2 regions of the Xanthobacter pollutisoli genome follow, and region 1 is predicted to be linked to the other one. Evidence: riboswitches for the same ligand, from Rfam matches in the RefSeq annotation. Region 1 holds a riboswitch; the other holds the start of a gene.
The links. A riboswitch is a leader RNA that binds a small molecule or an ion and turns the genes downstream of it on or off. The one in region 1 is predicted to bind glycine.
Positions count from the first base shown of each region.

Region 2: linked by a shared signal. The riboswitch ahead of gcvT (glycine cleavage system aminomethyltransferase GcvT) and the one ahead of ABLE93_RS18160 (D-amino acid dehydrogenase) in region 1 are both predicted to bind glycine.

Region 1 is NZ_JBDZDP010000010.1:56,473-71,207, reverse strand. It holds gene ABLE93_RS18165 (M20 family metallopeptidase) at 1-671, shown strand, start outside; gene ABLE93_RS18160 (D-amino acid dehydrogenase) at 710-1,930, opposite strand; glycine riboswitch at 1,964-2,050, opposite strand; glycine riboswitch at 2,052-2,138, opposite strand; gene ABLE93_RS18155 (amidohydrolase family protein) at 2,219-3,214, opposite strand; gene ABLE93_RS18150 (amino acid ABC transporter substrate-binding protein) at 3,211-4,422, opposite strand; gene ABLE93_RS18145 (dihydroorotase) at 4,471-5,862, opposite strand; gene ABLE93_RS18140 (ABC transporter ATP-binding protein) at 5,883-6,599, opposite strand; gene ABLE93_RS18135 (ABC transporter ATP-binding protein) at 6,596-7,369, opposite strand; gene ABLE93_RS18130 (branched-chain amino acid ABC transporter permease) at 7,356-8,336, opposite strand; gene ABLE93_RS18125 (branched-chain amino acid ABC transporter permease) at 8,333-9,205, opposite strand; gene ABLE93_RS18120 (GntR family transcriptional regulator) at 9,376-10,113, shown strand; gene ABLE93_RS18115 (hypothetical protein) at 10,133-10,471, shown strand; gene ABLE93_RS18110 (CobW family GTP-binding protein) at 10,464-11,507, shown strand; gene ABLE93_RS18105 (GlxA family transcriptional regulator) at 11,512-12,450, opposite strand; gene ABLE93_RS18100 (DJ-1/PfpI family protein) at 12,543-13,229, shown strand; gene ABLE93_RS18095 (NAD(P)/FAD-dependent oxidoreductase) at 13,247-14,461, opposite strand; gene ABLE93_RS18090 (ABC transporter substrate-binding protein) at 14,648-14,735, opposite strand, start outside.
Region 2 is NZ_JBDZDP010000007.1:122,552-137,286, reverse strand. It holds gene gcvPB (aminomethyl-transferring glycine dehydrogenase subunit GcvPB) at 94-1,662, opposite strand; gene gcvPA (aminomethyl-transferring glycine dehydrogenase subunit GcvPA) at 1,662-3,002, opposite strand; gene gcvH (glycine cleavage system protein GcvH) at 3,016-3,390, opposite strand; gene gcvT (glycine cleavage system aminomethyltransferase GcvT) at 3,393-4,553, opposite strand; glycine riboswitch at 4,744-4,843, opposite strand; gene rpmH (50S ribosomal protein L34) at 5,180-5,314, shown strand; gene rnpA (ribonuclease P protein component) at 5,343-5,942, shown strand; gene yidC (membrane protein insertase YidC) at 5,939-7,780, shown strand; gene ABLE93_RS15490 (ArsR/SmtB family transcription factor) at 7,894-8,676, shown strand; gene ABLE93_RS15485 (LysR family transcriptional regulator) at 8,693-9,655, opposite strand; gene ABLE93_RS15480 (form I ribulose bisphosphate carboxylase large subunit) at 9,750-11,216, shown strand; gene ABLE93_RS15475 (ribulose bisphosphate carboxylase small subunit) at 11,228-11,629, shown strand; gene cbbX (CbbX protein) at 11,693-12,646, shown strand; gene ABLE93_RS15465 (class 1 fructose-bisphosphatase) at 12,767-13,846, shown strand; gene ABLE93_RS15460 (phosphoribulokinase) at 13,877-14,735, shown strand, end outside.

The DNA of each region.
Region 1 (14,735 bases):
ACGCCATCGCCCTGCCGGACATCGGCGGCTGGATCGTCGCGGAGCCCACCGCCAACCATATGGCGCTGGGCCACAAGGGGGCCGTTTTCTGCTTCCTGCATTTCGCCGGCGTGTCGGCGCATTCCTCCACGCCCCACCTCGGCGTGAATGCCATCTACCGCGCCTGCGCCGCCGCCCTCGCCTTCCGCGACATGGAATTTCCCGGCCGCCACGAGGTGCTCGGCCAGGCCAGCGTGAACGTCGGCCTTATCGATGGCGGCCACGCCCCCAATGCCGTGCCTGACCGCGCGCGCCTGCATGTGGATGTGCGGACCCTGCCGGGTATGGACCATGCCGAGGTCATGGCGCGCATGCGCGCGGCAGCCGGCGCCGACGCCCGGCTGGAGTGCGTGCATGATCTCGCGCCGGTGTGGACCGACGCGGCGTCGCCGCTGGTTGCCATGTGCGCGGCGGCACGGCAGGCGGAGGGATGCGCCCCCGGCCCGCCGCGCGGCGCGTCCTTCTTCACCGATGCCTCGGTGCTCGCACGGCTGGCGCCCGTGCCGGTCGTCATCCTTGGCCCCGGCGAGCCAAGCCAGGCCCACGTCACCGACGAATGGTGCAGCGTCAGGGAGATCGAGACGGCGCAGCGGATCTACGGCCGCCTCATCCGCATGCATGCCGCCGCATGAGGCGAGGCGCCGGCGGTGTCTGCGCCGGCGCCAAGGGCTCAGGCCGACATCTCGCCGGCGATCATCTCCGCGGTGGCGCAGGAGAGCGTCCAGCCGAGATGACCGTGGCCGGTGTTGAAGTAGACGTTCCGCGCCCGCCGGCTCGCGCCCACGCGCGGCAGCATGCCGGGCAGCATGGGCCGCAGCCCGGCCCACACCGCCACGTCGCTGGTGTCGAGCTTGGGGAAATGGCGCCGCGTCCAGTTCACCAGCGGCGCGATGCGGTCGGCGCGCACGTCGCGATTGTAGCCGTTGAGCTCCGCCGTGCCGGCGATGCGGAAGCGGCCGTCGCCGAGCCGGCTGGTGACGATCTTCGCCGCGTCGTCCAGCAGGGCGACGCGCGGGGCATGGTCCACATCCTGCGGCTTCACCGCGACGGTGATGGAATAGCCCTTCACCGGATAGACGTTGAGCCGCTCGCCCACCAGCGCGGCGAGCCGGCGGCTGCCGACACCCGCGCAGATGACCACGCGGTCGCCTTCCAGCTCGCCCTTCACCTGGGCATCGTCCACGCTCTGCCACGCGACGACGCGGCCGCGCTCCGCATCGCGGATGGCCTGCACTTCGACGCCATGGACGAACCGGCCGCCCAGCCGCTCGCACGCCGCCGCGAGCCCGCGGGTGAAGCGGCAGATGTCGCCGGAGGCATCGCGCGGCGTGAAGAAGCCGCCATGGAAGGTGCCTTCGAGGCTCGGCTCGATGGCCTTGATCTCCTCAACCGTCACCGCCTCGCGCTCGAGGCCGCCGCGCTTGAGGAGGGTGTTGACCTCCGCCGCATGCGAAAAGCTCGCCTTGTCGCGATAGACGTGCATGAGCCCGCGCCGCTCCAGATCGAAGGCGATGTTCTCCCGCTCGGCGATCTCGAACAGGTGCCGCCGCGCCTCGATGGCGAGGCGCACCGTCTCGATGGTGTTCTCCTCATAGCGGCGGATCTGCCCGACGAATTCGCCGAGCCAGGACAGCTTGTGCCAGCTGGGCTTGGGGTTCAGCAGCAGGGGCGCGGAGCGGGTGAAGATCCAGCGGATGCCGTGGGCGACGTTGGACCACTGGTTCCACACCTCCGCATTGCTGGCGGACAGTTGGCCGCCGTTGGCGAAGGAGGTTTCAAGGGCGGCGTAGGGGTGCCGCTCCAGCACCGTCACCTCATGCCCGCGGCGCAGCAGGGCATAAGCGGTGGTGACGCCGGTGATGCCGGCGCCGATCACGATCACATGGCTCATTGTTCAAGGCTCTCTTCCGTGACAGTCCACGCCCCCTCTGTCACGGAACCTGAGAGCTTCTCCGCACGCGCGGATATCCCCTTCGGTGGATCAGGATGGGCCTGATCACTCTCCAGAGTGCCTTGATGGATCGGTCCTTTTGCCTGAGAGATTCCGGGGCGGTTGCTCCTTCGGCGGCGCTTGCGGCGCCCTCTCCCGAGCCATCTGAACGGCCCGGGCAGCATAGGCATGCGCCGAAGGAATTCAAGACAATTGATTTTTGTCCCGAAACTGTCTGATCGAACGACGTCAGACAGCGGCGGAGGGGGCGCGGATGCCCGACACCAGCCGCGCGCCGTTGGCGAGCACCATGCTGCGCACCTGCGGCCCCAGGAGATCGAGGGCCGCCAGCGCCTTCACGCCCTCCGCATCGCCGATCTCGAAGGGGAAGTCCGTGCCGAAGACCACCCGCTCCGCGCCGACGAGATCGACGAGATAGGCCAGTGCCTTGGGATGGGCAACGACGGTGTCGTAATAGAGATCACGCAAGTATTGCGACGGCGGCCGGCTGATGTGCGCGCGGCACGCCGGATTGGCCTCGTAGAGCGGGGCCTCATAGGCGAGGTCCAGACGGCCGGCGAGCATGGCCAGCGTGCCGCCGCCATGGGCCAGCACCAGCTTCAAGCCGGAATTGCGCTCCAGCACCCCGGCGAAGATCAGCCGCGCCACGCACAAGGCGGTTTCCGAGGGCCAGCCCACCAGCTGCAGCATGGTGAAGCTGCCGAAGGCAGGCCGCTCGACCCCGGTGGTGGGATGCATGAAGACGATGCAGTCCTGCCGCGCACATTCGGCCCACATGGGCGCGAAGGCGGGATCGTCGAGCGGACGCCCCGCCGCCGAGGTCGGCAGGGCGACGCCCACATGGCCCTCGTCCAGCCCGCGCCGGATCTCCGCGACACACCGCTCCGGCTCGGCGATGGGCGGAACGAGGAGCCCGCCGAGCCGGCCGCCGCCCTCGCCCACCGCCGCGAGGGTCTGGTCGTTCAGGCGACGGGCGAACGCGGCGTCCGCCGCCCATCCGGCGTGGGAGACCACGCGCGGCGGGGGCGAGACGAGCTGGAGGGCGATGTCGCGCCGTTCCAGGCTTTCGAGCCGCCCCGCCATATCGAACAGCAGCGGATCGAGGGGGCCGTAGCCGGCGAACCGGAAGCCTTCTGGGCATGTCTCCATGCCGAAGGCGCCCTCCCGCACGAGTTCGCTCAGGAAATCGCGCGAGAGGGCATGGGCGTGGACGTCGACGATCACTGGAACGGCTTGCGCGGATAGACCACGGGCGCCGCCGCGATGGCCGCCGGATAGACCGGGACGGCCTTGCCGCCCTGCACCTGCGCCACCACGGCCGAGGCCTTCACGTCGACGCCGGCGTCGTTGTACTTCACCGGTCCGAAGAAGGTGTCGGTGTCGAGCTGGAGCATGGCATCGCGCACCTTGACGGGATCGATGCTGCCGGCCTTCTCGATGGCGAGCTGGAGCGACAGGGCGCCCGCGGTGCCGGCGGCGGTGATGTAGGTGGGCACCTCGCCGTTGAACTGCTTCTTGAAGGTGTCCACGAAGGTCACGCTGTCGGCGACCACCGGGCCCTTGTAGGTGAGGGCCGGGTCCCAGATCTGCACGCCGAACAGATCCTCGGCCGCCGGCCCGAGGGCGTTCAGGAAGTCCGGAATGCCCACCGCGAAGGCGAAGCCGATGAGCTTGGGGTTCACCTTCAGCGTCTGCAGCGTCTTGACGAGCAGGATGGAGTCCTGGACGTAGCCGGTGAGGATCAGCACGTCAGGATTGCTCTCCTTCAGCGCCGTGGCGACGGAGGAGAGATCGGCCGAGCCCTTGGGATACTTGGTGGAATAGACCACCTTAAGGCCCTCGGCCTCCGCCTTCTTCTGCGCGGCGCCGGCGAACACGTTGGGGAAGAGATCGTCGGGGCCGGCGATTGCGATGGTCTTGGGCGGGTCCTTCACCGTCTTCAGCAGCGCCAGCATCGGGTCGAGGGTGGTGGAGGCGAGGGGCGCCGGGCAGAAGATGTATTTGTAGCCGCGCTGATAGAGGCTGTCGGCCGTCGCCATGGGCGTCATGGTGATGACCTTGTACTTCTCGCTGATCGCCGCCGTGGCGGTGGCGATGCCCGAGGAGTACGGGCCGAGGATGAAGCCCACGCCGTCCTCGGTGATGAGCTTCTCGGTGAGGCGGGCGGAGGTCTGCGGCTTGCTCTCGTCGTCGTAATAGATGACCTCGACGGGCATCTTCTTGTCGCCGACCTTGATGCCGCCGGCATCATTCACCAGCTTTTCCCAATAGGCATAGCCGTTCTTCAGGAGGTGCCCCTCGCGGGCGAAGTTGCCGGTGAGGCTGACGGCGGCGCCGATCTTGATCTTCTCCTGCGCGGCGGCGGTGCCGGCGCCGAGGAGGGTGGCGAGGCCGAGGGCGGCCACGCTCTTCACCAGAGTTCGTCTGTGCATCATCTCGCTCCTGCTGGTCCCGGAAGGTTGGAGGGTGGTCTCAAGAATTCAGGCGGACGCCGCCGTGCCGGGCACGAAGCGCCCGAAGCCCGGCGCGCCCACGAGCTTGCCGTCCTGCGCGACGATGGTGCCGCGCACGATGGTGTGGGTGGCCGCGCCCTTGGTGGCCATGCCCTCCCAGCTGGAGAAGCCGGTGCGCGAGAGCATGTCCTCGTTGCGGAAGACGCCTTCGCGGCTCATGTCCACGATGGTGAAGTCGGCATCCGCGCCGGGCTGGATCACGCCCTTGCGGGGAAAGATGCCGAAGCGCCGGGCCGGCGCCTCGGCGGCGAGCCGCGCCACGTCGTTGAGGGTCAGGCGGCCCTCGTTCACGGCATTCATCAGCAGCGGGATGTATTCCTGCGCGCCGGTGACGCCGAGCGGCACCGAGAAGAGGTCCTTCCAGCCGGGATCGACATCGTCCTTCGAGTGGGGCGCGTGCTCCAGCACGATCATGTCGGCGGTGCCGTCCTTGATGGCGTCCCAGCCGGCCTCGGGGTCATAGGCCCAGTTGTACGTGCGCGGGCCCACCTTCTCCATCTGCGCGCGGTTCATGAACATGGTGCCGAGCTCCAGCTCGCACGACACGTCCTGGCCGAGGGCGTATTTGGCGTGGTGGATCATCTCGTTGGCGCCCTTGGGCATGACGCCGAGATGCAATACGTGCAGCTTCACGCCGCAGACGCGCGCGTAATAGAGCGAGGCGGCAAGGCCCGCGACCATGCCGTGGCCGTACATGTAGCCCTTCGAGAAGCTCTCGTGATAGGCCATGGCATCGGTGCGGCCCTTGTCGATGTAGTCGCGGAAGGTGAGCCGCTTGCACCACTCAGGGTCATCGTGGTGAACCGAAGCGACCAGCCCCATGTCCCGCGTCGCCTCGTAGAGCTCGAACAGGATGCCGTGGTCGAGCACGCCGAGCTCGGAGATGTAGGGATAGACTTCCTTGATATGGCGCGTGTTGAAGATCTTGATGCCGATGGCGCCGGCCTTGGCGAGGGCCTCCACCGTGCGCGGATAGAGCCCGCCGCCATAGAGCGCGTAGTCCACATGGGCCTTGGGCGCGACCAGCGCTTTCTTCATCTCATAGTCTTCGAGCGTGGTCGGGTGCGGCGTGTTGTTGGTCATGTCGATGCACATGGTCACGCCGCCGACCGCCGCCGCCGCCGAGCCGGTCTGGAAGTCTTCCTTGTAGGTGTGGCCCGGCTCTCGGAAGTGGCAGTGCACGTGCCACAGGCCCGGCAGCACGGCGAGACCCTTGGCATCCACGCGCTTCGCCGCCTCGGTGAAGGGGCCGCCGATGGCGGAGATCTTGCCGTCGAGCACGGCGATGTCCGCCGTGAAGGTGGAGGTCGGGGTGTGGATCGTGCCGTTTTCGATCACGAGGTCATAGGGTCGGGACACGTCACGCTCTCCAAAGCACGTCAGTTGAGGCCCAGATAAGCGGCGCGGATGTCCTCGCGCCGCAGGAGGTCGTCGGCCGGGCCGTCGATGGTGATGCGGCCGGTGTCGAGCACGTAGCCGCGGGTGGCGATCTCCAGCGCGAGGCCCACGTCCTGCTCCACCAGCAGCACGGTGATGCCGCGCTCGCGGTTGACCTGACGCACCGCCTCGGCGATGCGGTCGACGATCACCGGGGCGAGGCCGAGCGACATCTCGTCGATGAGCAGCAGGCTCGGCCGCGCCATCAGCGCGCGGCCGATGGCGCACATCTGCTGCTCGCCGCCGGACATGAGGCCGGCGAGCCGGCCCTCGAGGCGCTTCAGCTCGGGAAAGAGCTGGAAGATAAAGGCGATGTCGTCGTCCTCGCCCTCGCGGCTGGGGCGCGCGGTGGCGCCGAGCCGCAGGTTCTGCAGGACGGTGAGGCCGGCGAACAGGCGCCGGCCCTCGGGCACCATGGCGATGCCGCGCCGCGCCCGCTCGTGCGGCTTCAGCGGGCCAAGGTCGGCCCCCGCAAAGCGCATCTTGCCCGCCCGCACCGGCACGAGGCCGGTCAGCGCACGCAGCAGGGTGGTCTTGCCGGCCCCGTTGGCGCCCACCAGGGCGACGATCTCGCCTTCGGCCATGTCGAAGCCCACGTCCCACAGGACGCGGCTGTCGCCATAGGCCACGGCGAGGCTTTCCACTGCGAGAAGGCTCATGCTGCGCCTCCCGCCGCGGCCGCATGGGCAGCGGAGTGCGCCTTGGCGAAGCGCTGGCCGAGATAGGCCTCCACCACCTTGGGGTCGGACACCACGGCCTCGGGCACGCCCTCGGCCAGCTTGGCGCCGAAGTTGAGCACCATGATGCGGTCGCAGAGCGCCAGCACCGCCTTCATCACATGCTCGATGACGACCACGGTGAGGCCGGCCGCCTTGAGGCTCTTCACGAGGTCGATCATGCGTTCGATCTCCGTGTGGTTGAGGCCGGCCATCACCTCGTCGAAGAGGATGATGCGCGGGCCCATGGCGAGCGCGCGGGCGACCTCCAGGCGCTTCCTGTCGGCGAGGGTGAGCTGCGGCGGCATGAAGGCGGCCTTGGGGGCAAGGCCGGTGCGCTCCAGCGCGGCATCGGCGGCGGCGAGCCAGGCGTCGCGGGTGCGTAGCCGGGCATGGCCGAACATGGCGCCGATGGCGACATTCTCCCGCACGCTCATGGCCTTGAACGGCTGCACGATCTGGAAGGTACGGGCGATGCCGAGGCGGGAGAGGCGATGCGGCGGCAGGCCGGTCACGTCCGCCCCGGCGAAGCGGATCGCCCCGCCGTTGAGCGGATAGACCGCCGAGATGGCATTGAGCAGCGTGGTCTTGCCGGCGCCGTTGGGGCCGATCACGCCGAACACCTCGCCTTCCTCCACGCGGAAGGAGACTCCGGCCAGGGCCTTCACCCCCCCGAAGCGGATTTCGAGGTCGTTCGCCTCAAGCAGCGCCATGGCGCGACCTCCACCGCTGGATCAGGGAACGCCCGGCCACCAGCATGCCGTTGGGGGCGACGAGGCAGATGACGACGATGAGCAGGCCGAAGACGATCTGGTGGGCCTGGAGGAAGCCGCCCCACACCAGCGTCGCCAGGAATTCCAGCACGAAGGCGCCGAGCACCGGGCCGATCACCGTGCCCATGCCGCCGAGGATCAGCATCATGTAGGCCTTCACGCCGATGGCGGGATCGAACGCGCTGGCCGGCTCGATGAAGGTGATCCAATAGGCCCACACGCCACCGGCGAAGCCGGTGATGCCGGCAGAGATGGCCCAGGCGGCGACCTTGGTGGCGGTGGTGTCGATGCCCATCACCCCCGCCGCGCGCTCGCCGTCGCGGATGGCGCGCAGCGCGTAGCCGAAGGGCCGGGTGAGGATGAAGGCCACCAGCACGGTGGACACCACCATACCCGCCAGCATGACGAGGTAGATGGCGCGGTAGAGCGGGCCCGGCGGCAGGTCGGAGAGCGGCAGCGGCAGGCCCTCGGCGCCGCCGGTGACGCCGCCCACCTGGATGACCAGCTGGATGGCGGCAAGGTTCAGCGCCACCGTGGCGATGGCGAAGTAGTGGCCCCGCAGCCGCAGGATGGGCCAGCCGATGATGCCCGCCACCAGCGCGGAGAAGGCGACCGCGGCGACGAGCGCCACGGGAAAGGGCGCCCCGAGCGTCATGGCGACGCCGCTGGCATAGGCGCCGAAGCCGAAGAACACGGCATTGCCGAAGGCGTGGTAGCCGGTGAGGCCGACGATGACGTTCAGCCCCTGCGTGACCGTAGCGTACATGAACACCGTGGTCAGCACCCTGAGCCAGTAATTGTTCAGCGCCAGCGGCGCGAGGGCGAGCACCAGTGCACCCAACGCGAAGAAGGCCCAGAAGAGAAGGGCGCGGCGGCGCGCGCCCGGGGCGGCAGCAGGCGGGCTCATGCGTGCTCCCCGAAGAAGGCGCGGCCGAACAGTCCTTGCGGCCGCAATGCGAGCACGAGAAGGAACAGGCCGAAGCCGACGATCTCCTGATAATTGGCGCCCAGGAAATAGCCGGCCCAGGCCTGCACCAGCCCGTAGATGAAGCCGGCGACGATGCAGCCCTCCACCGAGCCGATGCCGCCGAGCACGGTGATGACGAAGACGGCGCTGAGGAAGGTCATGCCCATGCCCGGCATGACGGGAAACAGCATGGACGCGAGGGAGCCGGTGGCGCCCGCCAGCGCCGCGCCGGCGCCCGCGGTGAGGGCGTAGATGCGCTCCGGGTTGATGCCCATGAGGGAGGAGACCTCCCGGTCCAGCGCCGTGGCGAGGATCATCTGCCCGGCGCGGGTGAAGCGCAGGAAGGCGAAGAAGGCGATGCCGAGGGTGATGGAGAGGCCGGCCGCCAGAAGGCGCACCAGCGGAATGAGGACGCCGAACACCTCGATGGAGCTTGCCGCATAAGAGGAGTTCACCGAGCGCACGTCGGAGGTGAAGGCGATGGAGACCGCATCCACCATCACCAGCTCGATGCCGAAGGTGACCACCAGCGACAGGAGCAGGCTGGTGCGGATGATGCGGTTGAGCACCAGAACCTGCAGCGCATAGCCGAGGGCGAACATCGCGGCCATGGAAACCGGGATGGAGGCGATGGGATCCAGCCCCGCGAAGCGGAACAGGCCGTAGGTGATGTAGGCGCCCAGCATGATGAAGCCGGTATGGGCGAGATTGATCACCCCCATGACGCCCCAGACCATCGAAAATCCGATGGTTGCGATGCCATAGAGGCCACCGAGCAATAGCCCGTTGGCGGTGGCTTGCCAGAGCACCTTATCCCCCTCCAAATTGTTGCGAATGCTTGATTTTATGTTTGACGACAGGCTTGTTTATACATATCTTATGCAAAATAAATTGAGTCATGCAACAACCGATGTCTGAACGATCCGCACAAAGAAACCGCACCCGTGCCTCAGGACGCGCCAGTCCCGCGGCGGCACCCGTGCTCAAGGCCGCAATCTCCAAGGGAGGCTCCAGCGAATTCGCCTATCAGGTGATCCGCGCGGAGATCGTCTCGCTGGCGCTCGCCCCCGGCTCGGACCTGGACGAGGCGGCGCTGGTGAGCCGGCTCGGCCTGTCGCGCACCCCCTTGCGCGAGGCGCTTGTCCGCCTCGCCGGCGAGGGGCTGGTGCAGATCCTGCCCAACCGCGGCACCCGCGTCGCGCCCATGGGCTGGAACGACATCCGCGAGCATCTGGAGGCCTTCGACCTGTCCCAGCGCCTCGTCACCCGCTGGGCGGCGCTGCGCCGCACGGAAGCGCAGATCGCCGGCATCGACGCCGAGCGACGCGCCTTCGAGGCCGCCACCGAGCGGCGCGATTCCGAGGCGATGCTGGAGATCAACTGGCGCTTCCACGCCGCCATCGCCGCCTGCTGCCGCAACAGCGTGGTGGAGCGCTTCTATCTCCAGCTGCTCACCACCAACCTGCGCATCTCGCGCCTCGCCATGACCTACGACTGCTTCTCGACCGAGGAAGCCTATGGCGCCCACGTGGGCAACATCATCCGCGAGCATCGCGAGATGGTTGAGGCGATCCGCGCCCGCGAGGCCGACCGGGCCGATGCGCTGGGCAGCTCCCACGCCGGCCTCGCCCGCAAGCGCGTGTCCGAATGCCTGACCCAGAGCATGCTCTCCGACATGGAGCTGCCGCTGGGCGGGGCGCCCGACAGCCTCGCCTGAACCCGAGAAGGAGAACCGCATGTGTGAGGTCTGCGCGATCTTCGGCGCCGGGGAGCATTGGAGCGATTTCGCGCGCCAGCGCGATGCGCGCTTCCCCTTCGAGGACATTCTGCACTACCGGACCGAGCGGCGGCGGCGCATCGCTATGCTGAACGCGCTGGTGGCGCCCCTCGGCCTCGTCTGCGAGGACTGGGACGGGGAGGCGCTGGCCCTCACCGACGCCCGCGGCCGCACCAAGATCGCCCCGACGCTGGGCGACGTGTGGCCCATCGCCGAGAGCCTCTCCGGCCGCAGCATCGACCCCCTGGCCGAGGACTTCCTCGCCCCGCGCGCCGACACGGAGGCCGCCCATGGATGACCGGCTTCCCCTCGTCGTCGTCACCGGCTTCCTCGGCTCCGGCAAGACCACGCTCATCCGCCGCTTCATCGAGACGCCCGACGGAAGCGACTCCGGCCTTATGGTCAACGAGTTCGGCGAAGCGGGCGTCGATCACCGCCTGCTGGTGCATGCGAGCGAGGCGGTGGAGCTCATCGACGGCGGCTGCCTGTGCTGCGCCCGGCGCGCCGACGTGGCGAAGGCGATGCACGAGCTGGTGCGGATGGCGAAGTCTGGCGGCGGCTTCCGCCGCGCCATCCTGGAAACCTCAGGCCTCGCCGATCCCGCCCCCGTCATCGCCACCCTTGCCCGCGATCCCTGGCTGAAGGCGCACGTGCGCCTCGCCTCGGTGGTCGCGGTGGTGGATGCGGTGGCTGGACTCAAGAATCTGGAGCTGCGCCCCGAAGCGCGCCGGCAGGTGGCCATCGCCGACACCGTCGTCCTGACCAAGGGCGACATGCGCGCGGCCGAGCCCACCGTGCGCCTCGTCGCGGCGGTGCGCGCCATCTCGCCGGACGCCCGCATCCTCGATGCCCAGGACGAGAGCTTCCGCCTGCCGGACGTGCTGGCGGGCGCGGAGAGCCTCCACGCCCCGCCCTCCCCCTTCCTCGCCGATGCGCCGGAGCACGACGCCGAGGTGGCGTCCTTCACGCTGCCCATCGCCGGCACGCTGGACTGGCCGGCCTTCACCCTCTGGCTGTCGGCGCTGCTGCACGCCCATGGCGACCGCATCCTGCGGGTGAAGGGGCTGCTGCGGACCACGTCCTCCGACCGCCCGCTGGCCATTCACGGCGTCCAGCACGTGATGCATCCGCCGACCCATGTGTCTGAGCGCGACGCCGGCCCCTCGTTCCTCGTCTTCATTGCCCGGGGCATCCGGAAGGCGGAGATCGAGAACAGCCTTGCGCGGGCGCTCGAGCGGTGCCGGCCCTTCGCTGCCGACGCCGCCGCGCCAGGAGAATGGACCCCCGCAGCGCGCCAGGATGCGGAGCCGATGGCCGCCTTGCGCCTCGGCTGAAGACCTAGCCGCTGCGCGCCGCCCGTCGCAGCGATTGCGGGGGCTGGCCGAAGGCGCGGACGAAGGCGCGGCGCATGCGCTCGGGATCGCGGAAGCCGGTGGCTTCGGCCACCCGCTCGATGGGCTCCGCGGAGGACTGCACATGCTCCCGTGCCACCTCCAGGCGCAGCCGCTCGATGGCCTTGGACGGCGTCGCCCCGGTTTCCGCCGTGAAGATCCGGGCAAAGTGGCGGGGGCTCAGCCCCGCCCGGTCGGCGAGGTCCTCGACGGTCAAGGGCTTGTCGAGATGCTCGCGCACCCAGGTGAGCAGCGGACCGAACCGTCCGTTGGGCGTCTTGAGTTCGAGCAGCGAGGAGAATTGCGACTGTCCGCCGCTGCGGCGATGGTAGAGCACCAGCTGGCAGGAGATGTCCTTGGCCACCGCGTCCCCATGTTCCTCGGCGGCGATGGCGAGCGCCAGGTCGATCCCCGCCGTGATGCCGGCCGAGGTCCAGACGTTGCCGTCCCGCAGGAAGATGCGGTCAGGATCGAGCCTCACCTTCGGATAGCGGGAGACGAAATCCTGCGTGCGGCACCAGTGGGTGGTGGCCTTGCGCCCGTCCAGCAGGCCGGCCGCCGCCAGGACGTAGGCGCCGGAACACACGCTCGCGACGCGCACCCCGCGCCGCGACAGACGCCGCACGAAGGCGAGGGTCTCCCGACAGTCGGTGGCGGCCTCCACCCCGAGACCGCCGGCCACCACGAGGGTCGAGATCGCCTTGGCCGATTTCAGGCTGGACGCCACCACCTCCACGCCGCAGGAGCTGCGCACCGGCCCCGCCTGCATCGCGATCATCCGCACCTTCGGCGCGGTCGGCACGAACCGCCGCGCCATCTCGAACACCGATGCGGGGCCCGAGGCATCCAGCAGCTGGAAATCCGGGAAGATCAGGATGCCGATCATCGCATGTCTGGAAACGAGGGAACCTCGACATTCAAGATAAGATCGCACCATGCCATGCTCGGCAGGTCAAGATCCGTCCCGAAGGCTGCAGAATGTCCCAATCTTTCAAGTTCGGCCTGCTCGTATTTCCCCAGATCACGCAGCTCGACATGACCGGGCCGCTGCAGGTCTTCTCCAGCCTGCCGGGCGCGGAGGTGCATCTGGTGTGGAAGACGACCGAGCCGGTGCAAAGCGACACGGTGCTCACCATCACCCCCACCACCCGCTTCGCCGATTGCCCGCAATTCGACGTTCTCTGCGTGCCCGGCGGCTACGGCACCGACGCGCTGATGGGGGATGAGGAGGTGCTGGGCTTCCTGCGGGCGCAGGCCGCCGGCGCGCGGTTCGTCACCTCGGTCTGCACCGGCTCCCTCGTGCTCGCGGCGGCGGGGCTGCTGGAAGGCCGCAGCGCGGCCACCCACTGGAGCGCCACCGAGGTGCTGCCGGTGTTCGGCGTCTCCGTCTCGCGCGAGCGGGTGTGCATCGACGGCAACCGCATCACCGGCGGCGGCATCACCGCCGGCATCGACCTCGGCCTCACGGTGATCTGCGAGCTGGTGGATCGCCGCACCGCCGAGGCCATCCAGCTGCGCATGGAGTACAACCCCGCGCCGCCCTTCAACGCCGGATCGCCCGAGACGGCCCCGCCCGAGGTCGTCGAGCTCCTTCAGGAGCGGATGAAGCCGGCCAAGGCGCGCCGGCTCGCTCTCGCCGAGGCGGCAGCGGCCCGCATGCGCTGACGCGCCCATGGGGGCCTTTATTGCAGTCCGCGGTCGAGGCCTTCGACCGCGGCGGCATCCCCGTCTATGGCGCGCGCGAGCCGGGCGGCGGTGACGGGACCCAGCGTAAAGCCCTGGTGGCCGTGGCCGAAATGCAGCCAGAGCCCGGGGTGGCGTGGCGCCCGGCAGACCAGCGGCAGCATGCCCGGCAGGCAGGGCCGCGTGCCGGACCAGGGCGTCGGCTCCACCGGCGCGCCGAGATCGAGCAGCGCGCGGGCGGCCGCCTCCCCCCGTGCCAGCTGACGCGGGTTGACGTTGGGCTCCGCCGCCGACAGTTCGGCGGCCGTCGCGATCCGAAGCCCGTCGAGCATGGGCGAGAGGACCACGGAATGGTCGGCCAGCAGCATGGGCCGGCGCAGGCCGTGCTCGCCGCCATAATGGCGGTGATAGCCGCGCTTGCGCACCATGGGCACGCGATAGCCGAGGGGCCGCAGCAGTTCCGGCGACCAGGGGCCGAGCGCCACCACGACGTGCTCCGCGTCCAGCCCCGCCACCTGCCAGCCCGCGCCGGAGCGCTTCAGGGCGCGCGCGTCGCCTTGGACAATGCGACCGCCCCGCGCCTCGAACAGGCGCGCATAGGCGCCCACCAGCCGGCCCGGTGAAAGGCATGTCCAGGGCGCCGTCCAGTGCACCGCGCCGGCCGGCGCATGACGCAAGGCCGGCTCGGCGCGGGACAGCTCCGCCCGGTCGGCGACGGTGAAGGCGACGCCGTATTCCTTCTGTCTGCGTTCCGCCTCCAGAACGGCGGCGGCAAGGCCCGACGGCGTGTCGTGGACCAGCCAGTAGCCGTCCCTGCGGATGAGGTTGTCCGCGCCCGAGGCCTCGATGAGTGGCGCGTGGCGCGGCACGGCCTCCGACACCAGCTGCCGCCAGAGGGGGATGACCCGGCGCATGGAGGCAGGCAGCGACGCGCGCCAATAGCTGAACAGCGCGGGTGCGCGTCCCGGCAGCGAAGGCCAGTGGAGGTGCACGGCATTCTTGGCGCCGAGCGCCATGCCGAGCAGCGCCAGAGGGCTCGCGGGCAGCCCATAGGGCTCCACCGCTTCCGACTGGATGAAGCCGGCATTGCCGTAGCTCGTCTCCGACCCCGGCGGAGCGCGGTCGATGACGACGCAGGCGTGCCCACGCTCCTGCAAGGCCAGAGCGGTGGCGATGCCGACGATGCCGGCGCCGAGAACTGCAATTTCCGCCATGGTGTCTCCTGCACCGCCACCGTCCGGGCGCCTGCAAAATCGCGCATCCGGCCGCGCCGGTCCATCGACCACCATCGCGTCGACCGCCGCGATCGCCGCGGCCGGATCGTGACGGGCCTCTCCGTCACACATCCGCGCCGCGCCCCATGCTGCCCGCGCGGGCGGCCGGGGCGCGGCGCCATTGGCCTACTTCGCCTTGGCCGTCACCAACGGGCAGTCGCTCTCGCTCAGCGGACGATAGGCCACATCGGCGGAGATCTTCTCGAGCACCTTG
Region 2 (14,735 bases), on a different contig from region 1:
CACCCCATGCCGGCCCTTGGAGGCGCGATGGGCCCTCCGGTCGAGCCGGAGGGCGACGATCGTAGAAGCGCGTCCCGCGCGGGACGCCGTCCCTCACTCCGCCGCATCGGGCAGGGGCTCGGGGCGGGACCAGCGCAGGACGGGGGCGCGGGCGGCGCGGGTTTCGTCGAGGCGGCGGCGCGGGGCGTGATAGGGCGCGCCGAGGAAGCGCTCCTTGTCCCCGGCCTTGGCCGCCATGGCGAGGTCGCGCAAGGCCGCGATGAAGAGGTCGAGGGAGGCCTTCGATTCGCTCTCCGTCGGCTCGATCAACATCGCCCCGTGCACCACCAGCGGGAAATAGACCGTCATGGGGTGGTAGCCCTCGTCGATCAACGCCTTGGCCACGTCCAGCGTCGAGATGCCGGTGCCAGCGAGCCAGGCGTCGTCGAACAGCGCCTCGTGCATGGCCGGCCGCTCGGCAAAGGGCGCGCTCATGACGTCCATGAGGCAGGCGCGGATGTAGTTGGCCGACAGCACCGCATCCTCGGAGGCCTGCCGCATGCCATCGGCGCCGTGGGAGAGCATCCACGACAGGGCGCGCACGAACATGCCCATCTGGCCGTGGAAGGCGCTCATGCGGCCCAGCGCCTGCTCGGCTCCCGCGGCGCCTTCGTCCTCAACCAGCGTCAGGCCGTCGGCGGTGTCGACGAGCGCCGGCACCGGCGCGAACGGCGCGAGGGCTTCGGAAAGCACCACCGGTCCCGCGCCGGGCCCACCACCGCCGTGCGGCGTAGAGAAGGTCTTGTGCAGGTTGATGTGCATGGCATCGACGCCGAGGTCGGCGATGCGCACCTTGCCGAGGATGGCGTTGAAATTGGCGCCGTCCGAATAGAAATAGGCGCCGGCCGCATGCACCGCCTCGGCTATCGCCACCACGTCCCGCTCGAACAGGCCGCAGGTGTTGGGATTGGTGAGCATGAGGGCGGCCACCTCAGGGCCCAGCGCGGCCTTCACCGCCTCCGGGTCCACCGTGCCATCGGCACGGGCGGGGATGGAGCGCACCTCATAGCCGATGAGGGCGGCGGTGGCGGGATTGGTGCCGTGGGCGCTCTCGGGCACCAGCACCACGTGGCGCTGGCCCTCGCCGCGGGCGGCGTGGGCGGCCTTGATGGCCATCATGCCGCACAATTCGCCATGGGCGCCGGCCTTGGGGGTGAGCGCCACCGCCTGCATGCCGGTGAGCTCCATGAGGTATCGCGCCAGCTCGCCCATCAGCTCCAGCGCGCCCTTCACCGTGGAAAGGGGCTGGAGCGGGTGGATGTCGGCGAAGCCGGGCAGCCGCGCCATCTTCTCGTTGAGGCGCGGGTTGTGCTTCATGGTGCACGAGCCGAGCGGGAACAGCCCGCTGTCGATGCCGTAATTCATGCGGGAGAGCCGCACGTAATGGCGCATGGCCTCGGGCTCGGAGAGGCCCGGCAGTTCCAGCGGCGCGGTGCGCGCATGGGCGCCCAGGCGATCCGTGAAGGGGGCGGGCTCGGCGATGTCGACCCCGGTCACCTCAGTGCGGCCGACCTCGAAGAGGAGGCCTTCCTCCAGTTCCAGCGCGCGGTTGCCGGTGAAGGTCTTAGGCGCTGAAAGCGCAACGATCTGCGGCGTGGTGGCGCCGCGGCCTTCGCGGTTCATCACAGCACCTCCTTCAGTGCGGCGGCATAGGCGGCGCGGTCGTCTGCGGTGGTGACCTCGGTGGCGGCGACGAGGATGAGGTCGTCGAGGCCCGCCTTGGGCGCGAGGCGGGAATAGGGCACGCCGGCCAGAATGCCCTTCGCCGCCAGCTGCTCCACCACCTCGGCCGCGGAGCCGGGGACGCGCAGCGTGAATTCGTTGAAGAAGGTGGCGTTGAGGACCTCGGCGCCGGGCACGGCAGCGAGCCGGTCGGCGAGGTCGCAGGCCGCCGCGTGGTTGGCCCGCGCCAGCCGGGTGAGCCCGGTCTGGCCGAGCAGGCTCATGTGGATGGTGAAGGCCAATGCGCACAGGCCGGAATTGGTGCAGATGTTGGAGGTCGCCTTCTCGCGGCGGATGTGCTGCTCGCGGGTGGAGAGGGTGAGCACGAAGCCGCGCCGGCCCTCCGCATCCACCGTCTCGCCGGCGAGCCGCCCCGGCATCTGGCGCACGAACTTCTGCCGGGTGGCAAACAGGCCCACATAGGGCCCGCCGAAGTTCAGCGCATTGCCGATGGACTGCCCCTCGCCCACCACGATGTCCGCGCCCTGCGCACCGGGTGGCTCGATGAGGCCGAGGGCGACCGCCTCGGTGAACACGGCGATGAGCAATGCCCCGGCCTTGTGGGCCGCCTCGGCGATGGGCTTCAGATCGACCAGATTGCCGAACACGTCGGGCGACTGCACCACCACGCAGGAGGTGCCCGCGTCGATGGCGGTGATGATGTCCTCCCCGCCCGTGGGCACCGGCGCCAGCGCCACGACCTCGTCGGCCGCATAGCGCGACACGGTCTCGATGGTCGCGCGATAGTGCGGGTGCAGGTTGCCGGCCAGCAGGGCCTTGCGGCGCCTGGTGACGCGGTGGGCCATCAGCACCGCCTCGGCGGCGGCGGTGGAGCCGTCATACATGGAGGCGTTGGCCACCTCCATGCCGGTCAGCTCTGCCACCTGCGTCTGGAACTCGAAGAGATATTGCAGGGTGCCCTGCGCGATTTCCGGCTGGTACGGCGTGTAGGAGGTGAGGAATTCCGAGCGCTGGATCAGATGGTCAACGCTCGCCGGCACATGGTGGCGATAGGCGCCGGCGCCGACGAAGAAGGGCACCGAGCCCGCCGGCACGTTCTTCGCCGCGAGGCGGGCGAGGGCGCGCTCCACTTCCAGCTCGCCCTTGGCGAGGGCGAGGCGCGGCAGCTCGATTTCCCGCTGCGCCTCGGGGATGTCGGCGAACAGCTCGGCGATGGACGAAACCCCGATCCGCGCGAGCATCTCCGCGCGGTCGTCCGGGGTGAGGGGAAGATAGCGCATCAGCGAGCCTCCCTCACGCCAGCGTGTCGAGGTAGGACTTGTAGGCGTGGGCGTCCATGAGGTCCCCCAGTTCGGCGGGATCGGCCACCTTCACCTTCAGGAACCAGCCCTTGCCCTCGGCATCCTCGTTGACGAGGCCGGGAGCGCCTTCCAGTTCGGAATTCACCTCCACCACCTCGCCGGAGACGGGGGCGTAGACCTCGCTCGCCGCCTTCACGCTCTCCACCACGGCGGCTTCCTTGCCGCGGGTGACGCCCTTGCCGATGTCGGGAAGCTCGACGAAGACCACGTCTCCGAGCTGGCCCTGGGCGTAGTCGGAGATGCCGATCACCGCCACGTCGCCCTCGATGCGGACGTACTCATGGTCCTTGGTGTAGCGCACGGTCATGGTCAGGCCCCGGTTTTCTGTTTGCGCGCATAGCGCGACGGCACGAAGGGAAGGGATGCGACGGTGGCCGGCAGGGCCTTACCGCGCACGAGGATGTCGAGGCGGGTACCGGGGGCGGCGAGCGCCGGCGGCACGTAGCCCATGGCGATGGGCGCCTGGAGCGTCGGGGCGAAGCCGCCCGAGGTGACGCGGCCGACCACTTCGCCGGCCGATGCGATCTCCGCGCCCTCGCGGGCCGGGGCGCGGCCGTCCAGCTTCAGGCCGACGCGCACCCGCGCCGGCCCCTCGGCCAGCTCCCGCTGGATGCGGGCGGCGCCGGGAAAGCCGCCGCCCTCGCGCCGCCGCTTCTGCATGGACCACACCAGTCCCGCCTCCACCGGGGAGGTGCCGAGATCGATGTCGTGCCCGTAGAGGCATAGGCCAGCCTCGAGGCGCAGGCTGTCACGGGCGCCGAGGCCAATGGCCTTCACCTCGGGCTCGGCGAGGAGCGCGGCCCACAACAAAGGGGCATCGCCTTCCGCCACCGAGATCTCGAACCCGTCCTCCCCGGTGTAGCCGGAGCGCGAGACTTCGACCGCGATGTTGCCGAAGGCGAGGGGCAAGGCGGTCATGAAGTCGAGGTCGGCCGCCGCGGGGCAATGGCGCGCCATTACTGTCGCGGCCTCCGGCCCCTGCAAGGCGAGGAGGGCGCGTTCGGGGCGCGTCACCAGGGCCACGGTGTCCGGCAGGTGGGCGGCGATGTGGGCGAAGTCCGCAGCCTTGCAGGCGGCGTTGACCACCAAAATGAGCGTGCCGTCGGCCGCGGGATCGGCCGGGCGGGTCACCATGAAGTCGTCGCGGATGCCACCGTCCTCGGCCAGGAGCTGGGAATAGCGCTGCTTGCCGGGGGCGAGATTGAGGAAGTCGGCGGGGGCGAGGGCTTCCAGCGCCAGGGCGGTGGTGGCGTGGTCCGGCCCCTTCAGCAGGGCCTGCCCCATGTGCGAGACATCGAACAGGCCGGCGTGGGTGCGGGTCCAGGCGTGCTCGGCGAGGATGCCGTCGGGATATTGCACCGGCATCTGATAGCCGGCGAACGGCACGATGCGCGCGCCGAGGGCGACATGGGCCGGATAAAGCGGGGTTTCGAGCAGCGGCTCGACGGGATCGACGGGGGACGAATCCACAAGGGGGCTCCGGACGTCAGCGCCAATTTCCGGACCGAGGGCAGGATTGCCCATGGGTCCGCGCGGCGCCCCCTCTGTCTGATGACCTGAGAGATTTCACCGCGCCTCGTGGAAGGGCACGGCTTACTCCTTCGGTGAACCCCGCCGCGCGCACCTGAAGCGTGCGCAGCGATGCTGCTTTCCAGAGGCTCGTCCCCCTGCGGCCCTTTTTGCCTGAGCGGTTCCGGGGCGGTTGCGCCTTCGGCGCCGGCTGCGCCCTGAAGGCCGCCGGTCTCTCCCGCAGGGATCGTCCGATGCGTTCAGGCCAGAAGCCGGAACGCGGGTGCAGCATAGGCATTCGCGAGGCGGCGTCAACGCGCCGTTCGTAAGGGGTATCGCGGTCGGGGCGAAGGCCCGCCGCTCGCCGCCCGCCATCCTTCGGATTGACGCGGACCCCGCCCGCCCCTATAAGCCCACCCGAACTCAGGCGGCTGCGGCGGCCGGAGCCCAGCCCTCATTACCGTATCGGTCCCGCCGGGATCGGCCGCGGGTGCCGGGCACCGGCGAAGGTCGCCGTCGCAGCCATGCTGCTGGGGTCCGTGTCCACGCGCGGGCTGCCAGATGCCACAGATATCCGGAGACGACCCGTGAAGCGCACCTATCAACCCAGCAAGCTCGTGCGCAAGCGCCGCCACGGCTTCCGTGCGCGCATGGCGACCCGCAACGGCCGCAAGATCATCGCCGCCCGCCGCACGCACGGCCGCAAGCGCCTGTCCGCCTGAGGGGTGGACATTCGCGGAGCTGCCCATCGTGGATCGTCTCCGCAAGCGTCGTGACTTTCTCGCCGCGGCCAAGGCCGAGCGCGCCGGCGTATCGAGCGTGCTGATGCAGGGCCGCGACCGTGGCGATGACGGGCCGGTGCGCGTCGGTTTCACCGTGACCAAGAAGACCGGCAACGCCGTGATCCGCAACCGCATTCGCCGCCGCCTGCGCGAGGCGGTGCGCCGCGTGCTGCCCGAGGCTGGCCGGGCCGGCTTCGATTATGTGCTCGTGGCGCGCGAGGCCGCCCTGCGCACCCCGTTCGACGGGCTCGTCACGGAGATCGAGCGCGCGGTCCGCAAGCTCCATACGCCGCGTTCCGCGAAGGACGTGTCCCGCGGTGAGAAGGACGGCTCGCGCCGGCGCGACCGGCGGCCGTCGCAGGGCGCGGCCACCGTTCCGGGCGCCACCTCCAATTCGGCCTCGCCCGGTGCGATCGCGCCTGCCGCAGGGCGACCCCTTGCAGGGCCGCCCGCCGCCGATACATCTACGCCCGACCCGATCCCGACCGCGCGTGCGCCGGTGGACCGGTCCGGTTCGCCGATCCTTCGAAATTCAGCCGACGCCGCCGACGGAGACCCTCCGGCATGAGTGACAACCGCAACATGTTCATCGCCATTGGCTTGTCCATGGCGATCCTCATCGGCTGGCAGTTCTTCTTCGGCATCCCGCAGGCTGAGAAGCAGCGGCAGCAGGCCGAGCAGCAGCGCATCGCCCAGCAGGCGCAGCAGCAGACCGCGCCGGCTGCGCCCGGCACTGACGGCGCTGTGCCGACCCCCGGCGCCGGCCCGGCCGGCGTGCCGCAGGGCGCAAGCCCCGTGGCCGGCCGTCCCATGACGCGCGAGCAGGCGCTGGCCGCCACCCCCCGCGTCGCCATCCAGACCGCGCGGCTGAAGGGTTCCATCGCCCTGCGCGGCGCTCGCGTCGACGATCTGCTGCTCACCGAATATCACGAGACCGTGGACCCCAAGAGCCCGAACATCGTGCTCCTGTCGCCCTCCGGCGCGCCCAATCCGTTCTATGCGGAGTTCGGCTGGACCTCGGCTGCCGGCGCCTCCGTGGCCGTGCCCGGCCCCGACACCCTGTGGACCGCGGCACCCGGCGCCGCGCTGACCGAGAAGACCCCCCTGGTCCTGACCTGGGACAATGGCGGGGGACTGACCTTCCGGCGCACCCTCACCATCGACGACCATTACATGTTCGCGGTGAAGGACGAGGTGGAGAACAAGGGCGGCACGGCGGTCACGCTCTATCCCTACGCCCTCGTCTCGCGCCACGGCCTGCCCAAGGTGGAGGGCTTCTACATCCTGCACGAGGGCCTCATCGGCGTGCTCGGCGACAGCGGTCTGCAGGAAGTCACCTACGCCAAGATGGACAAGGAGAAGCCGCTCGCCTTCTCCGCCACCGGCGGCTGGCTCGGCATCACCGATAAATATTGGGCCGCCACCGTCATCCCCGACCAGAAGGTGAAGGTGGACGCGAAGTTCTCCACCGGCAGCCTCAACGGCGTGCAGACCTTTCAGACCGATTTCCTCGCCCAGCCCCTCACCGTGGAACCGGGCGGCACCATCGCCTCGTCCGGCCAGCTCTTCGCTGGCGCCAAGGTGGTGCAGGTGGTGGACGGCTACAGGACCCAGTACGGCATCGACCGCTTCGACCTGCTCATCGACTGGGGCTGGTTCTACTTCATCACCAAGCCGCTGTTCCTCGCCATCGACTGGCTGTACCGGCTGGTGGGCAACTTCGGCGTCGCCATCCTCATCATTACGGTGGTGCTGAAGGGCATCTTCTTCCCGCTCGCCAACAAGTCCTACGCCTCCATGGCGAAGATGAAGGCGGTGCAGCCCGAGATGACCACCATCCGCGAGCGCTACGCCGACGACAAGGTGAAGCAGCAGCAGGCGCTGATGGAGCTGTACAAGAAGGAGAAGATCAATCCGGTGGCGGGATGCCTGCCCATCCTGATCCAGATCCCGGTGTTCTTCGCCCTCTACAAGGTGCTCTTCGTGACCATCGAGATGCGGCACGCGCCCTTCTTCGGCTGGATCCGCGACCTCTCCGCGCCCGACCCGACCACCGTCTTCAACCTGTTCGGGCTGATCCCGTGGGATCCCGGTTCCGTGCCGGTGATCGGCAGCTACCTTCTGCTCGGCGCCTGGCCGCTCATCATGGGCGTGACCATGTGGGTGCAGATGAAGCTGAATCCGGCCCCGCCGGATCCGACCCAGCAGATGATCTTCAACTGGATGCCCATCATCTTCACCTTCATGCTGGCGCACTTCGCCGCCGGCCTGGTGATCTACTGGGCCTGGAACAACACCCTCTCGGTGGCCCAGCAGGCGCTCATCATGAAGCGCCACGGGGTGAAGATCGAGCTCTGGGACAACATCAAGTCGGTCTTCAAGAAGAAGCAGCCGGCCAAGGGCTGAGCCGCTCCGCCACGACCCAAAAAGCGCCGCGCCCCGCAAGGAGCGCGGCGCTTTCCATGTTTGCTATCATGTGACCATATTGACACGTGACGATATTGGCACATAATAAACGCATGGACGATGTGTTCGGGGCGCTGTCCCACCCCTTCCGCCGTGCGGTGCTGGATCTGCTGCGGGAGCGGGACGGGCGGACCCTTGGCGAACTGGAGCGCGCGCTGGCCCCTCAGGCCGGTCTCACGCGGTTCGGCGTGATGAAGCACATCAAGGTGCTGGAGGAGGCGCATCTCGTGCTCGCCCGCAAGGTCGGACGTGAGAAGCATCATTACCTCAATCCGACCCCCATCCAGTTGATCGCCGATCGCTGGATCTCGCGTTTCGCCGCGCCCCACGTCGCGGCCATGACTGGACTGAAGCATCTTCTGGAGGAGCGCCCCATGGCCCCCGTCGCGCCCAAGCACGTCTACGAGCTGTTCATCAAGGCCACCCCCCAGGCGCTCTGGGACGTGCTGACCGACGACAGCAAGACGCCCCTCTACGAGCATTTCAACATGACCAGCCGCAGCGACTGGCGGGCGGGCGGCGCGCGGACCTATTTCATGGGGGAGCGCCAGGTCATCGCCTGCTCCATCCTCGAGATGGAGCCCCCGCGCCGGCTCGTGCTGTCGTTCCATGCCCAATGGGCGCCGGACGTTGCCGCCGACCGCCCCTCGCGCGTCACCTGGGAGATCACGCCGGTCGGAGCCGACGCCTGCAAGCTCACGCTCACGCACGACGATTTCGACGGCGAGACGGCAACCTCCAAGGCCGTGGTCCACGGCTGGCCGGAAGGCCTGTCGCGCCTGAAGACCCTGGTGGAAACGGGCGAGCCCTTCTTTATGAGCGCCCCCGCCGCCTAGCGCCCCTCGCCGAGGCCTAAAGCCGCTGCGCCGGCAGATAGCAGCGCCCACCCTCGCCGCCGGGCATCTGTGGCAGGAAGCCCTCGCCCTCGCGGGCCAGAAACTCCATCAGCGCCTGCCCCGCGGGCATCAGGCGCTTGTCGCGGGCTCGCACCACCAGCCACTGGCGCACCACGGGCAGGCCTTCCACCGCGAGCACCTTGAGCCGCCCGTCGGCCACTTCCGCCGCCACCGTGTGGGCGGAGATGAAGGACAGGCCGAGGCCCGCCATCACCGCCTGCTTGATGGTCTCGTTGGAGCCGATCTCCATGGCGATGGGGATGGGCATGATGCCGGCCTCCTCGAACACCCGCTCCATGAGAATGCGGGTGCCGGAACCCGGTTCGCGCACCAGCAGGGCCTCCCGCGCGATGTCCGCCGGGGTGATTCGCTTGCGCCGCCGCAGCAGCGGGTGGTGGGGCGGGGCGATCACCACATGAGGATGGTCGCCGATCAGCCGGGTCTCGGCCTCCAGCGCCGGCGGCGGGCGGCCCATGATGGCGAGGTCGAAATCGAGGCTGATCATGCCCCGCACGATGTCCTCGCGGTTGCCGATCATCAGCTTGAGCTCGATTTCCGGCCGTCGCCGCAGGAAGGCGGCGAGCGCCATGGGGGCGAAATACTTGGCGGTGGAGACCACCCCCACCACCACCGATCCACGCTCGGGGCTCTTCAGGGCGGCGATGGCGCGCTCGGCCTCTGACAAGGCGAGGGCGATGCGCTGCTGGGCGGCGAGAAGCTCCGCGCCAGCGGCGGTCGGTCGCAGCCGGCCGTCCACGCGCTCGAACACCGGGACACCGATGTCCTCCTCCAGCGCCTTCATCTGGGCGGTCACGGCCGGCGGGCTCAAACCCATGTCCTGCGCGGCTTTCGCGTAGGAGCCGGAGGTCGCGGCGAGGGCCACGAGGCGCAGCTGGCGCAAGGTCCAGTGGGGAGCCACTTCAGCTTTCCTGAATGGTTGCTTCACATCATTTAAATTTACCTGAAATCCGCCGGCCGGCAAGGTCGCCTCAACAAACAGGAGGGCCGCCATCATGGGTGCCGACGCCGCCATCGGGCAGATCAAGGACGCCAAGAAGAGATACGCCGCCGGCGTGCTCAAATACGCCCAGATGGGCTATTGGGACGGCGACTACGAGCCGAAGGACACCGACGTCCTGGCCCTCTTCCGCGTCACCCCGCAGGACGGCGTGGACCCCGTCGAGGCCGCCGCTGCCGTGGCCGGCGAAAGCTCCACCGCCACCTGGACCGTGGTGTGGACCGACCGCCTGACCGCCGCAGACCTCTACCGCGCCAAAGCCTACAAGGTGGAGCCGGTGCCGGGGCAGGTGGGGCAGTATTTCTGCTGGGTCGCCTACGACCTCGCGCTGTTCGAGGAAGGCTCCATCGCCAACCTCACCGCCTCGATCATCGGCAACGTCTTCTCGTTCAAGCCGCTGAAGGCGTGCCGGCTGGAGGACATGCGCCTGCCGGTGGCCTATGTGAAGACCTTCCGCGGCCCGCCCACCGGCATCGTGGTGGAGCGCGAGCGCCTCGACAAGTTCGGCCGCCCGCTGCTGGGCGCTACGACCAAGCCGAAGCTCGGTCTCTCCGGCAAGAACTACGGCCGCGTGGTCTATGAGGCGCTGAAGGGCGGCCTCGACTTCGTCAAGGACGACGAGAACATCAATTCCCAACCCTTCATGCACTGGCGCGACCGCTTCCTCTACTGCATGGAGGCGGTCAACAAGGCCCAGGCCGAGACCGGCGAGGTGAAGGGGCACTATCTGAACATCACCGCCGGGACCATGGAGGAGATGTACCGCCGCGCCGAGTTCGCCAAGGAACTGGGCTCTTGCATCGTGATGGTGGACCTCATCATCGGCTGGACCGCCATCCAGTCCATCTCCAACTGGTGCCGCGAGAACGACATGGTGCTGCACATGCACCGCGCCGGCCATGGCACCTACACGCGGCAGAAGGGCCACGGCATCTCCTTCCGGGTGATCGCCAAGTGGCTGCGCCTCGCCGGCGTGGACCATCTCCACACCGGCACCGCGGTGGGCAAGCTGGAAGGCGACCCCATGACCGTGCAGGGCTATTACAACGTCTGCCGCGAGATGGTGACGCAGACCGACTACACCCGCGGCCTGTTCTTCGACCAGGACTGGGCGGGCCTGCGCAAGGTGATGCCGGTCGCCTCGGGCGGCATCCATGCCGGCCAGATGCACCAGCTCATCGACCTGTTCGGCGAGGACGTGGTGCTGCAGTTCGGCGGCGGCACGATCGGCCATCCCGACGGCATCCAGACCGGCGCCACCGCCAACCGCGTCGCGCTGGAAGCCATGATCCTCGCCCGCAACGAGGGCCGGGACATCCGGAACGAGGGCCCGGAAATTCTCATCGAGGCAGCCAAATGGTGCCGTCCGCTGCGCGCGGCGCTCGATACCTGGGGCGAGGTGACCTTCAACTACGCCTCCACCGACACCTCCGACTTCGTCCCCACCGCCTCCGTCGCCTGAGGAGAGGACAGATGCGCATCACCCAAGGCACCTTCTCCTTCCTGCCCGACCTCACGCCGGCGCAGGTGAAGGCCCAGATCCAGTACGCCCTCGATCAGGGCTGGGCGGTCTCGGTGGAGCACACCGACGATCCGCACCCGCGAAACACCTTCTGGGAAATGTGGGGCCCGCCCATGTTCGACCTGCGCGACGCCGCCGGCGTCTATGGCGAGGTCGAGGCCTGCCGCTCCGCAAACCCCGGCCAATACGTGCGGGTCAACGCCTTCGACTCCGTCCGCGGATGGGAGACGGTGCGCCTCTCCTTCATCGTCCAGCGGCCCGCGCAGGAAGACGGCTTCCGCCTGGAGCGCACCGAAGGCCCCGGACGTACCCAGCGCTACGGCCTGCACCACCGGCAGTACTCCGCCGGCTGACCCGACACCGAGCTTCACCAGCGCGGACGTTCCCACCGCGCCACTCAACGCCGAGGTTCGAGCATGCTCAACGCAGCCTTTTCCGCACCGTCCGCCGCGTTGCCGGCAGAGGCCGCCGCGGGCAGGCTCGACCTCGGCGCTCTCTTTACCGAGAGCGAGGTTCCTGCATTTCTCGCCGAGCTGGACGAGGGCCTCATCGGGCTGAAGCCGGTGAAGCGGCGCATCCGCGAGATCGCCGCCCATCTCGTCATCGGCCGCGCCCGCGAGCGGCTCGGCCTCACCTCCGGCGCCCCCACGCTGCACATGGCATTCACCGGTAATCCCGGCACCGGCAAGACCACCGTCGCGCTCAAGATGGCGCAGATCCTCCATCGCCTCGGCTATGTGAGGCGGGGTCATCTTGTCTCGGTGACGCGGGACGATCTTGTGGGTCAATATATCGGACACACGGCACCGAAGACCAAAGAGATTCTTAAGAAGGCCATGGGCGGCGTCCTGTTCATAGACGAGGCTTATTATCTGTACCGGCCCGAGAACGAGCGGGATTACGGTCAGGAAGCCATCGAGATCCTATTGCAGGTGATGGAAAACCAGCGCGACGATCTGGTCGTGATCCTCGCCGGCTACAAGGACCGCATGGACCGCTTCTTCGAGAGCAATCCAGGCTTCCGCTCGCGCATCGCCCACCACATCGACTTCCCCGACTACGAGGACGTCGAGCTGGTGGAGATCGCCCGCACCATGGCGCAGGCGGCGGACTACGCCTTCGCGCCCGGGGCGGAAGCGGCACTGGTGGAATATGTGGCCAAGCGCCGGGCGCAGCCGAATTTCGCCAACGCCCGGTCCATCCGCAACGCCTTCGACCGCATGCGGCTGCGCCAGTCGCTGCGGCTGTTCGAGGAGGGCGGCCTCGCCGACCGCGCGGCCCTCGCCACCATCACCGAGGGCGACGTGCGCGCCAGCCGGGTGTTCGCCGGCGGCATCGACGCCCCGAAAGCCCCATCCCGTCCCGGCTGAGCCGGGCCCGTAGGACCTGCGAAGGCACGACGACCCAGGACCAAGTCAAGACGACCGAAGAACAAGACCGATGACGGCCCGAACAACGGGACGCGCGGAGGAGCCCTCAGGGAGACTGCCATGCTGGAGCCGAACGCCGATCATCCCGCCGCGCCTGCCGCCGGCGCCGGCATCACCCTCGCCTGTGCCCTCGACGAATGGGTCGGTGCCGATGCCCGCCGACGCGACGTCGCCGCGACGGTGACCGCCCTCGCCGCCGGCTGCGTGGCGTTGGCCGCCGCCATCGCCGAGGGGCCGCTTGCCGGCGACCTCGGGCGCACCCTGTCCTCGGGCGAGGCGGGGGAGGGGCAGAAGGCGCTGGACGTGATGGCCAACGACCTGGTCATCTCCGCCTTGCGCAACGCCCCGGTCGCGGCCGTCGCGTCGGAGGAGAACGACGCGCCGGTGCTGCTCGATGCGGACGCGCCGCTGCTCGTGGCCATCGATCCGCTGGACGGCTCGTCCAACATCGACACCTGCCTTTCGGTCGGCACCATCTTCGCGCTCTTCCCCCGACGCGAGGGGGCCGATGCCGCAAGCGTCGAGGCCTTCCTGCAGAACGGGCGGGAGATGCTGGCGGGGGGCTACGTGCTCTATGGCCCGCACACCGCGCTGATGCTCACCGTGGGCGCGGGCACCTGGCACTTCGCCCTCGACCGTGGCGGCACCTTCCGCCTGGTGAATGCCGACGTGCGGGTGAGGGAGGACACGGCGGAATTCGCCATCAACATGTCCAACTACAACCACTGGGACGAGCCGGTGCGGGCCTATGTGGACGATTGCCTCGCCGGCCGGAAGGGGCCGCGCGAGCGCGACTTCAACATGCGCTGGGTGGCCTCGATGGTGGCCGACGCCCACCGCATCTTCCAGCGCGGCGGCGTGTATCTTTATCCCGGCGACGGCCGCAAGGGCTATTCAGCCGGCCGCCTGCGGCTGCTCTACGAGGCCTTCCCGGTGGCCTTCATGATGGAGCAGGCCAGGGGAGGCGCCAGCGACGGGCGCGCCCCCATCCTCGACCTGTCCGCCTCGGGCCTGCACCAGCGCGTGCCCTTCGTGTTCGGCTCGCGCGACGAGGTCGCACGCGTCGCGCGCTATCACCTGGAGCAGGCCGGCCACGGCGAGCGCTCGCCGCTGTTCGCCCGCCGCGGCCTGTTCATCTGATCCTTCGCGCCCTGCGGATCCGGAACTCAAATGTCCATCAAGCATCCCATCATCGTCGTCACCGGTTCGTCGGGGGCCGGCACGACCTCCGTCAAGCGCACCTTTGACCAGATCTTCCGCCGCGAGGGGGTGAAGGCCGCCTATGTGGAAGGCGACGCCTTCCATCGCTACGACCGCTACGAGATGCGGGAGCTGATGGCCGTTGAGGCCGCCAACGGCAACAAGCATTTCAGCCATTTCTCGCCCGAGACCAATCTCCTCGGCGAACTGGGCCAGCTGTTCAAGGACTATGGCGCCACCGGAACGGGACGGTTCCGCCACTATGTCCACGATGCCGAGGAGGCCAAGGCCTACGGCACCGAGCCCGGCCGCTTCACAGGCTGGGAAGATCTGGAGGGCGGCACGGACCTTCTGTTCTACGAGGGGCTGCACGGGGCCGTGGTCACCGGCGACCTCAACCTCGCACAGCATGCCGACCTGAAGATCGGCGTGGTGCCGGTGATCAATCTGGAGTGGATCCAGAAGATCCATCGCGACAAGTCCACCCGCGGCTATTCCACCGAAGATGTCACTGACACCATCCTGCGGCGGATGCCCGATTACGTGCGCTACATCTGCCCGCAATTCACCGAGACCGACATCAACTTCCAGCGCGTGCCGACGGTGGACACTTCCAACCCGTTCATCGCCCGCTGGATCCCGACGCCAGACGAATCCATGGTCGTGATCCGCTTCCGCGACCCGCACGGCATCGATTTTCCCTATCTCCTGTCGATGATCCACAACTCCTTCATGTCGCGGGCGAATTCCATCGTCATCCCGGGCAACAAGCAGGACCTTGCCATGCAGCTCCTGCTGACCCCGCTGATCATGAAGCTGATGGACAGGA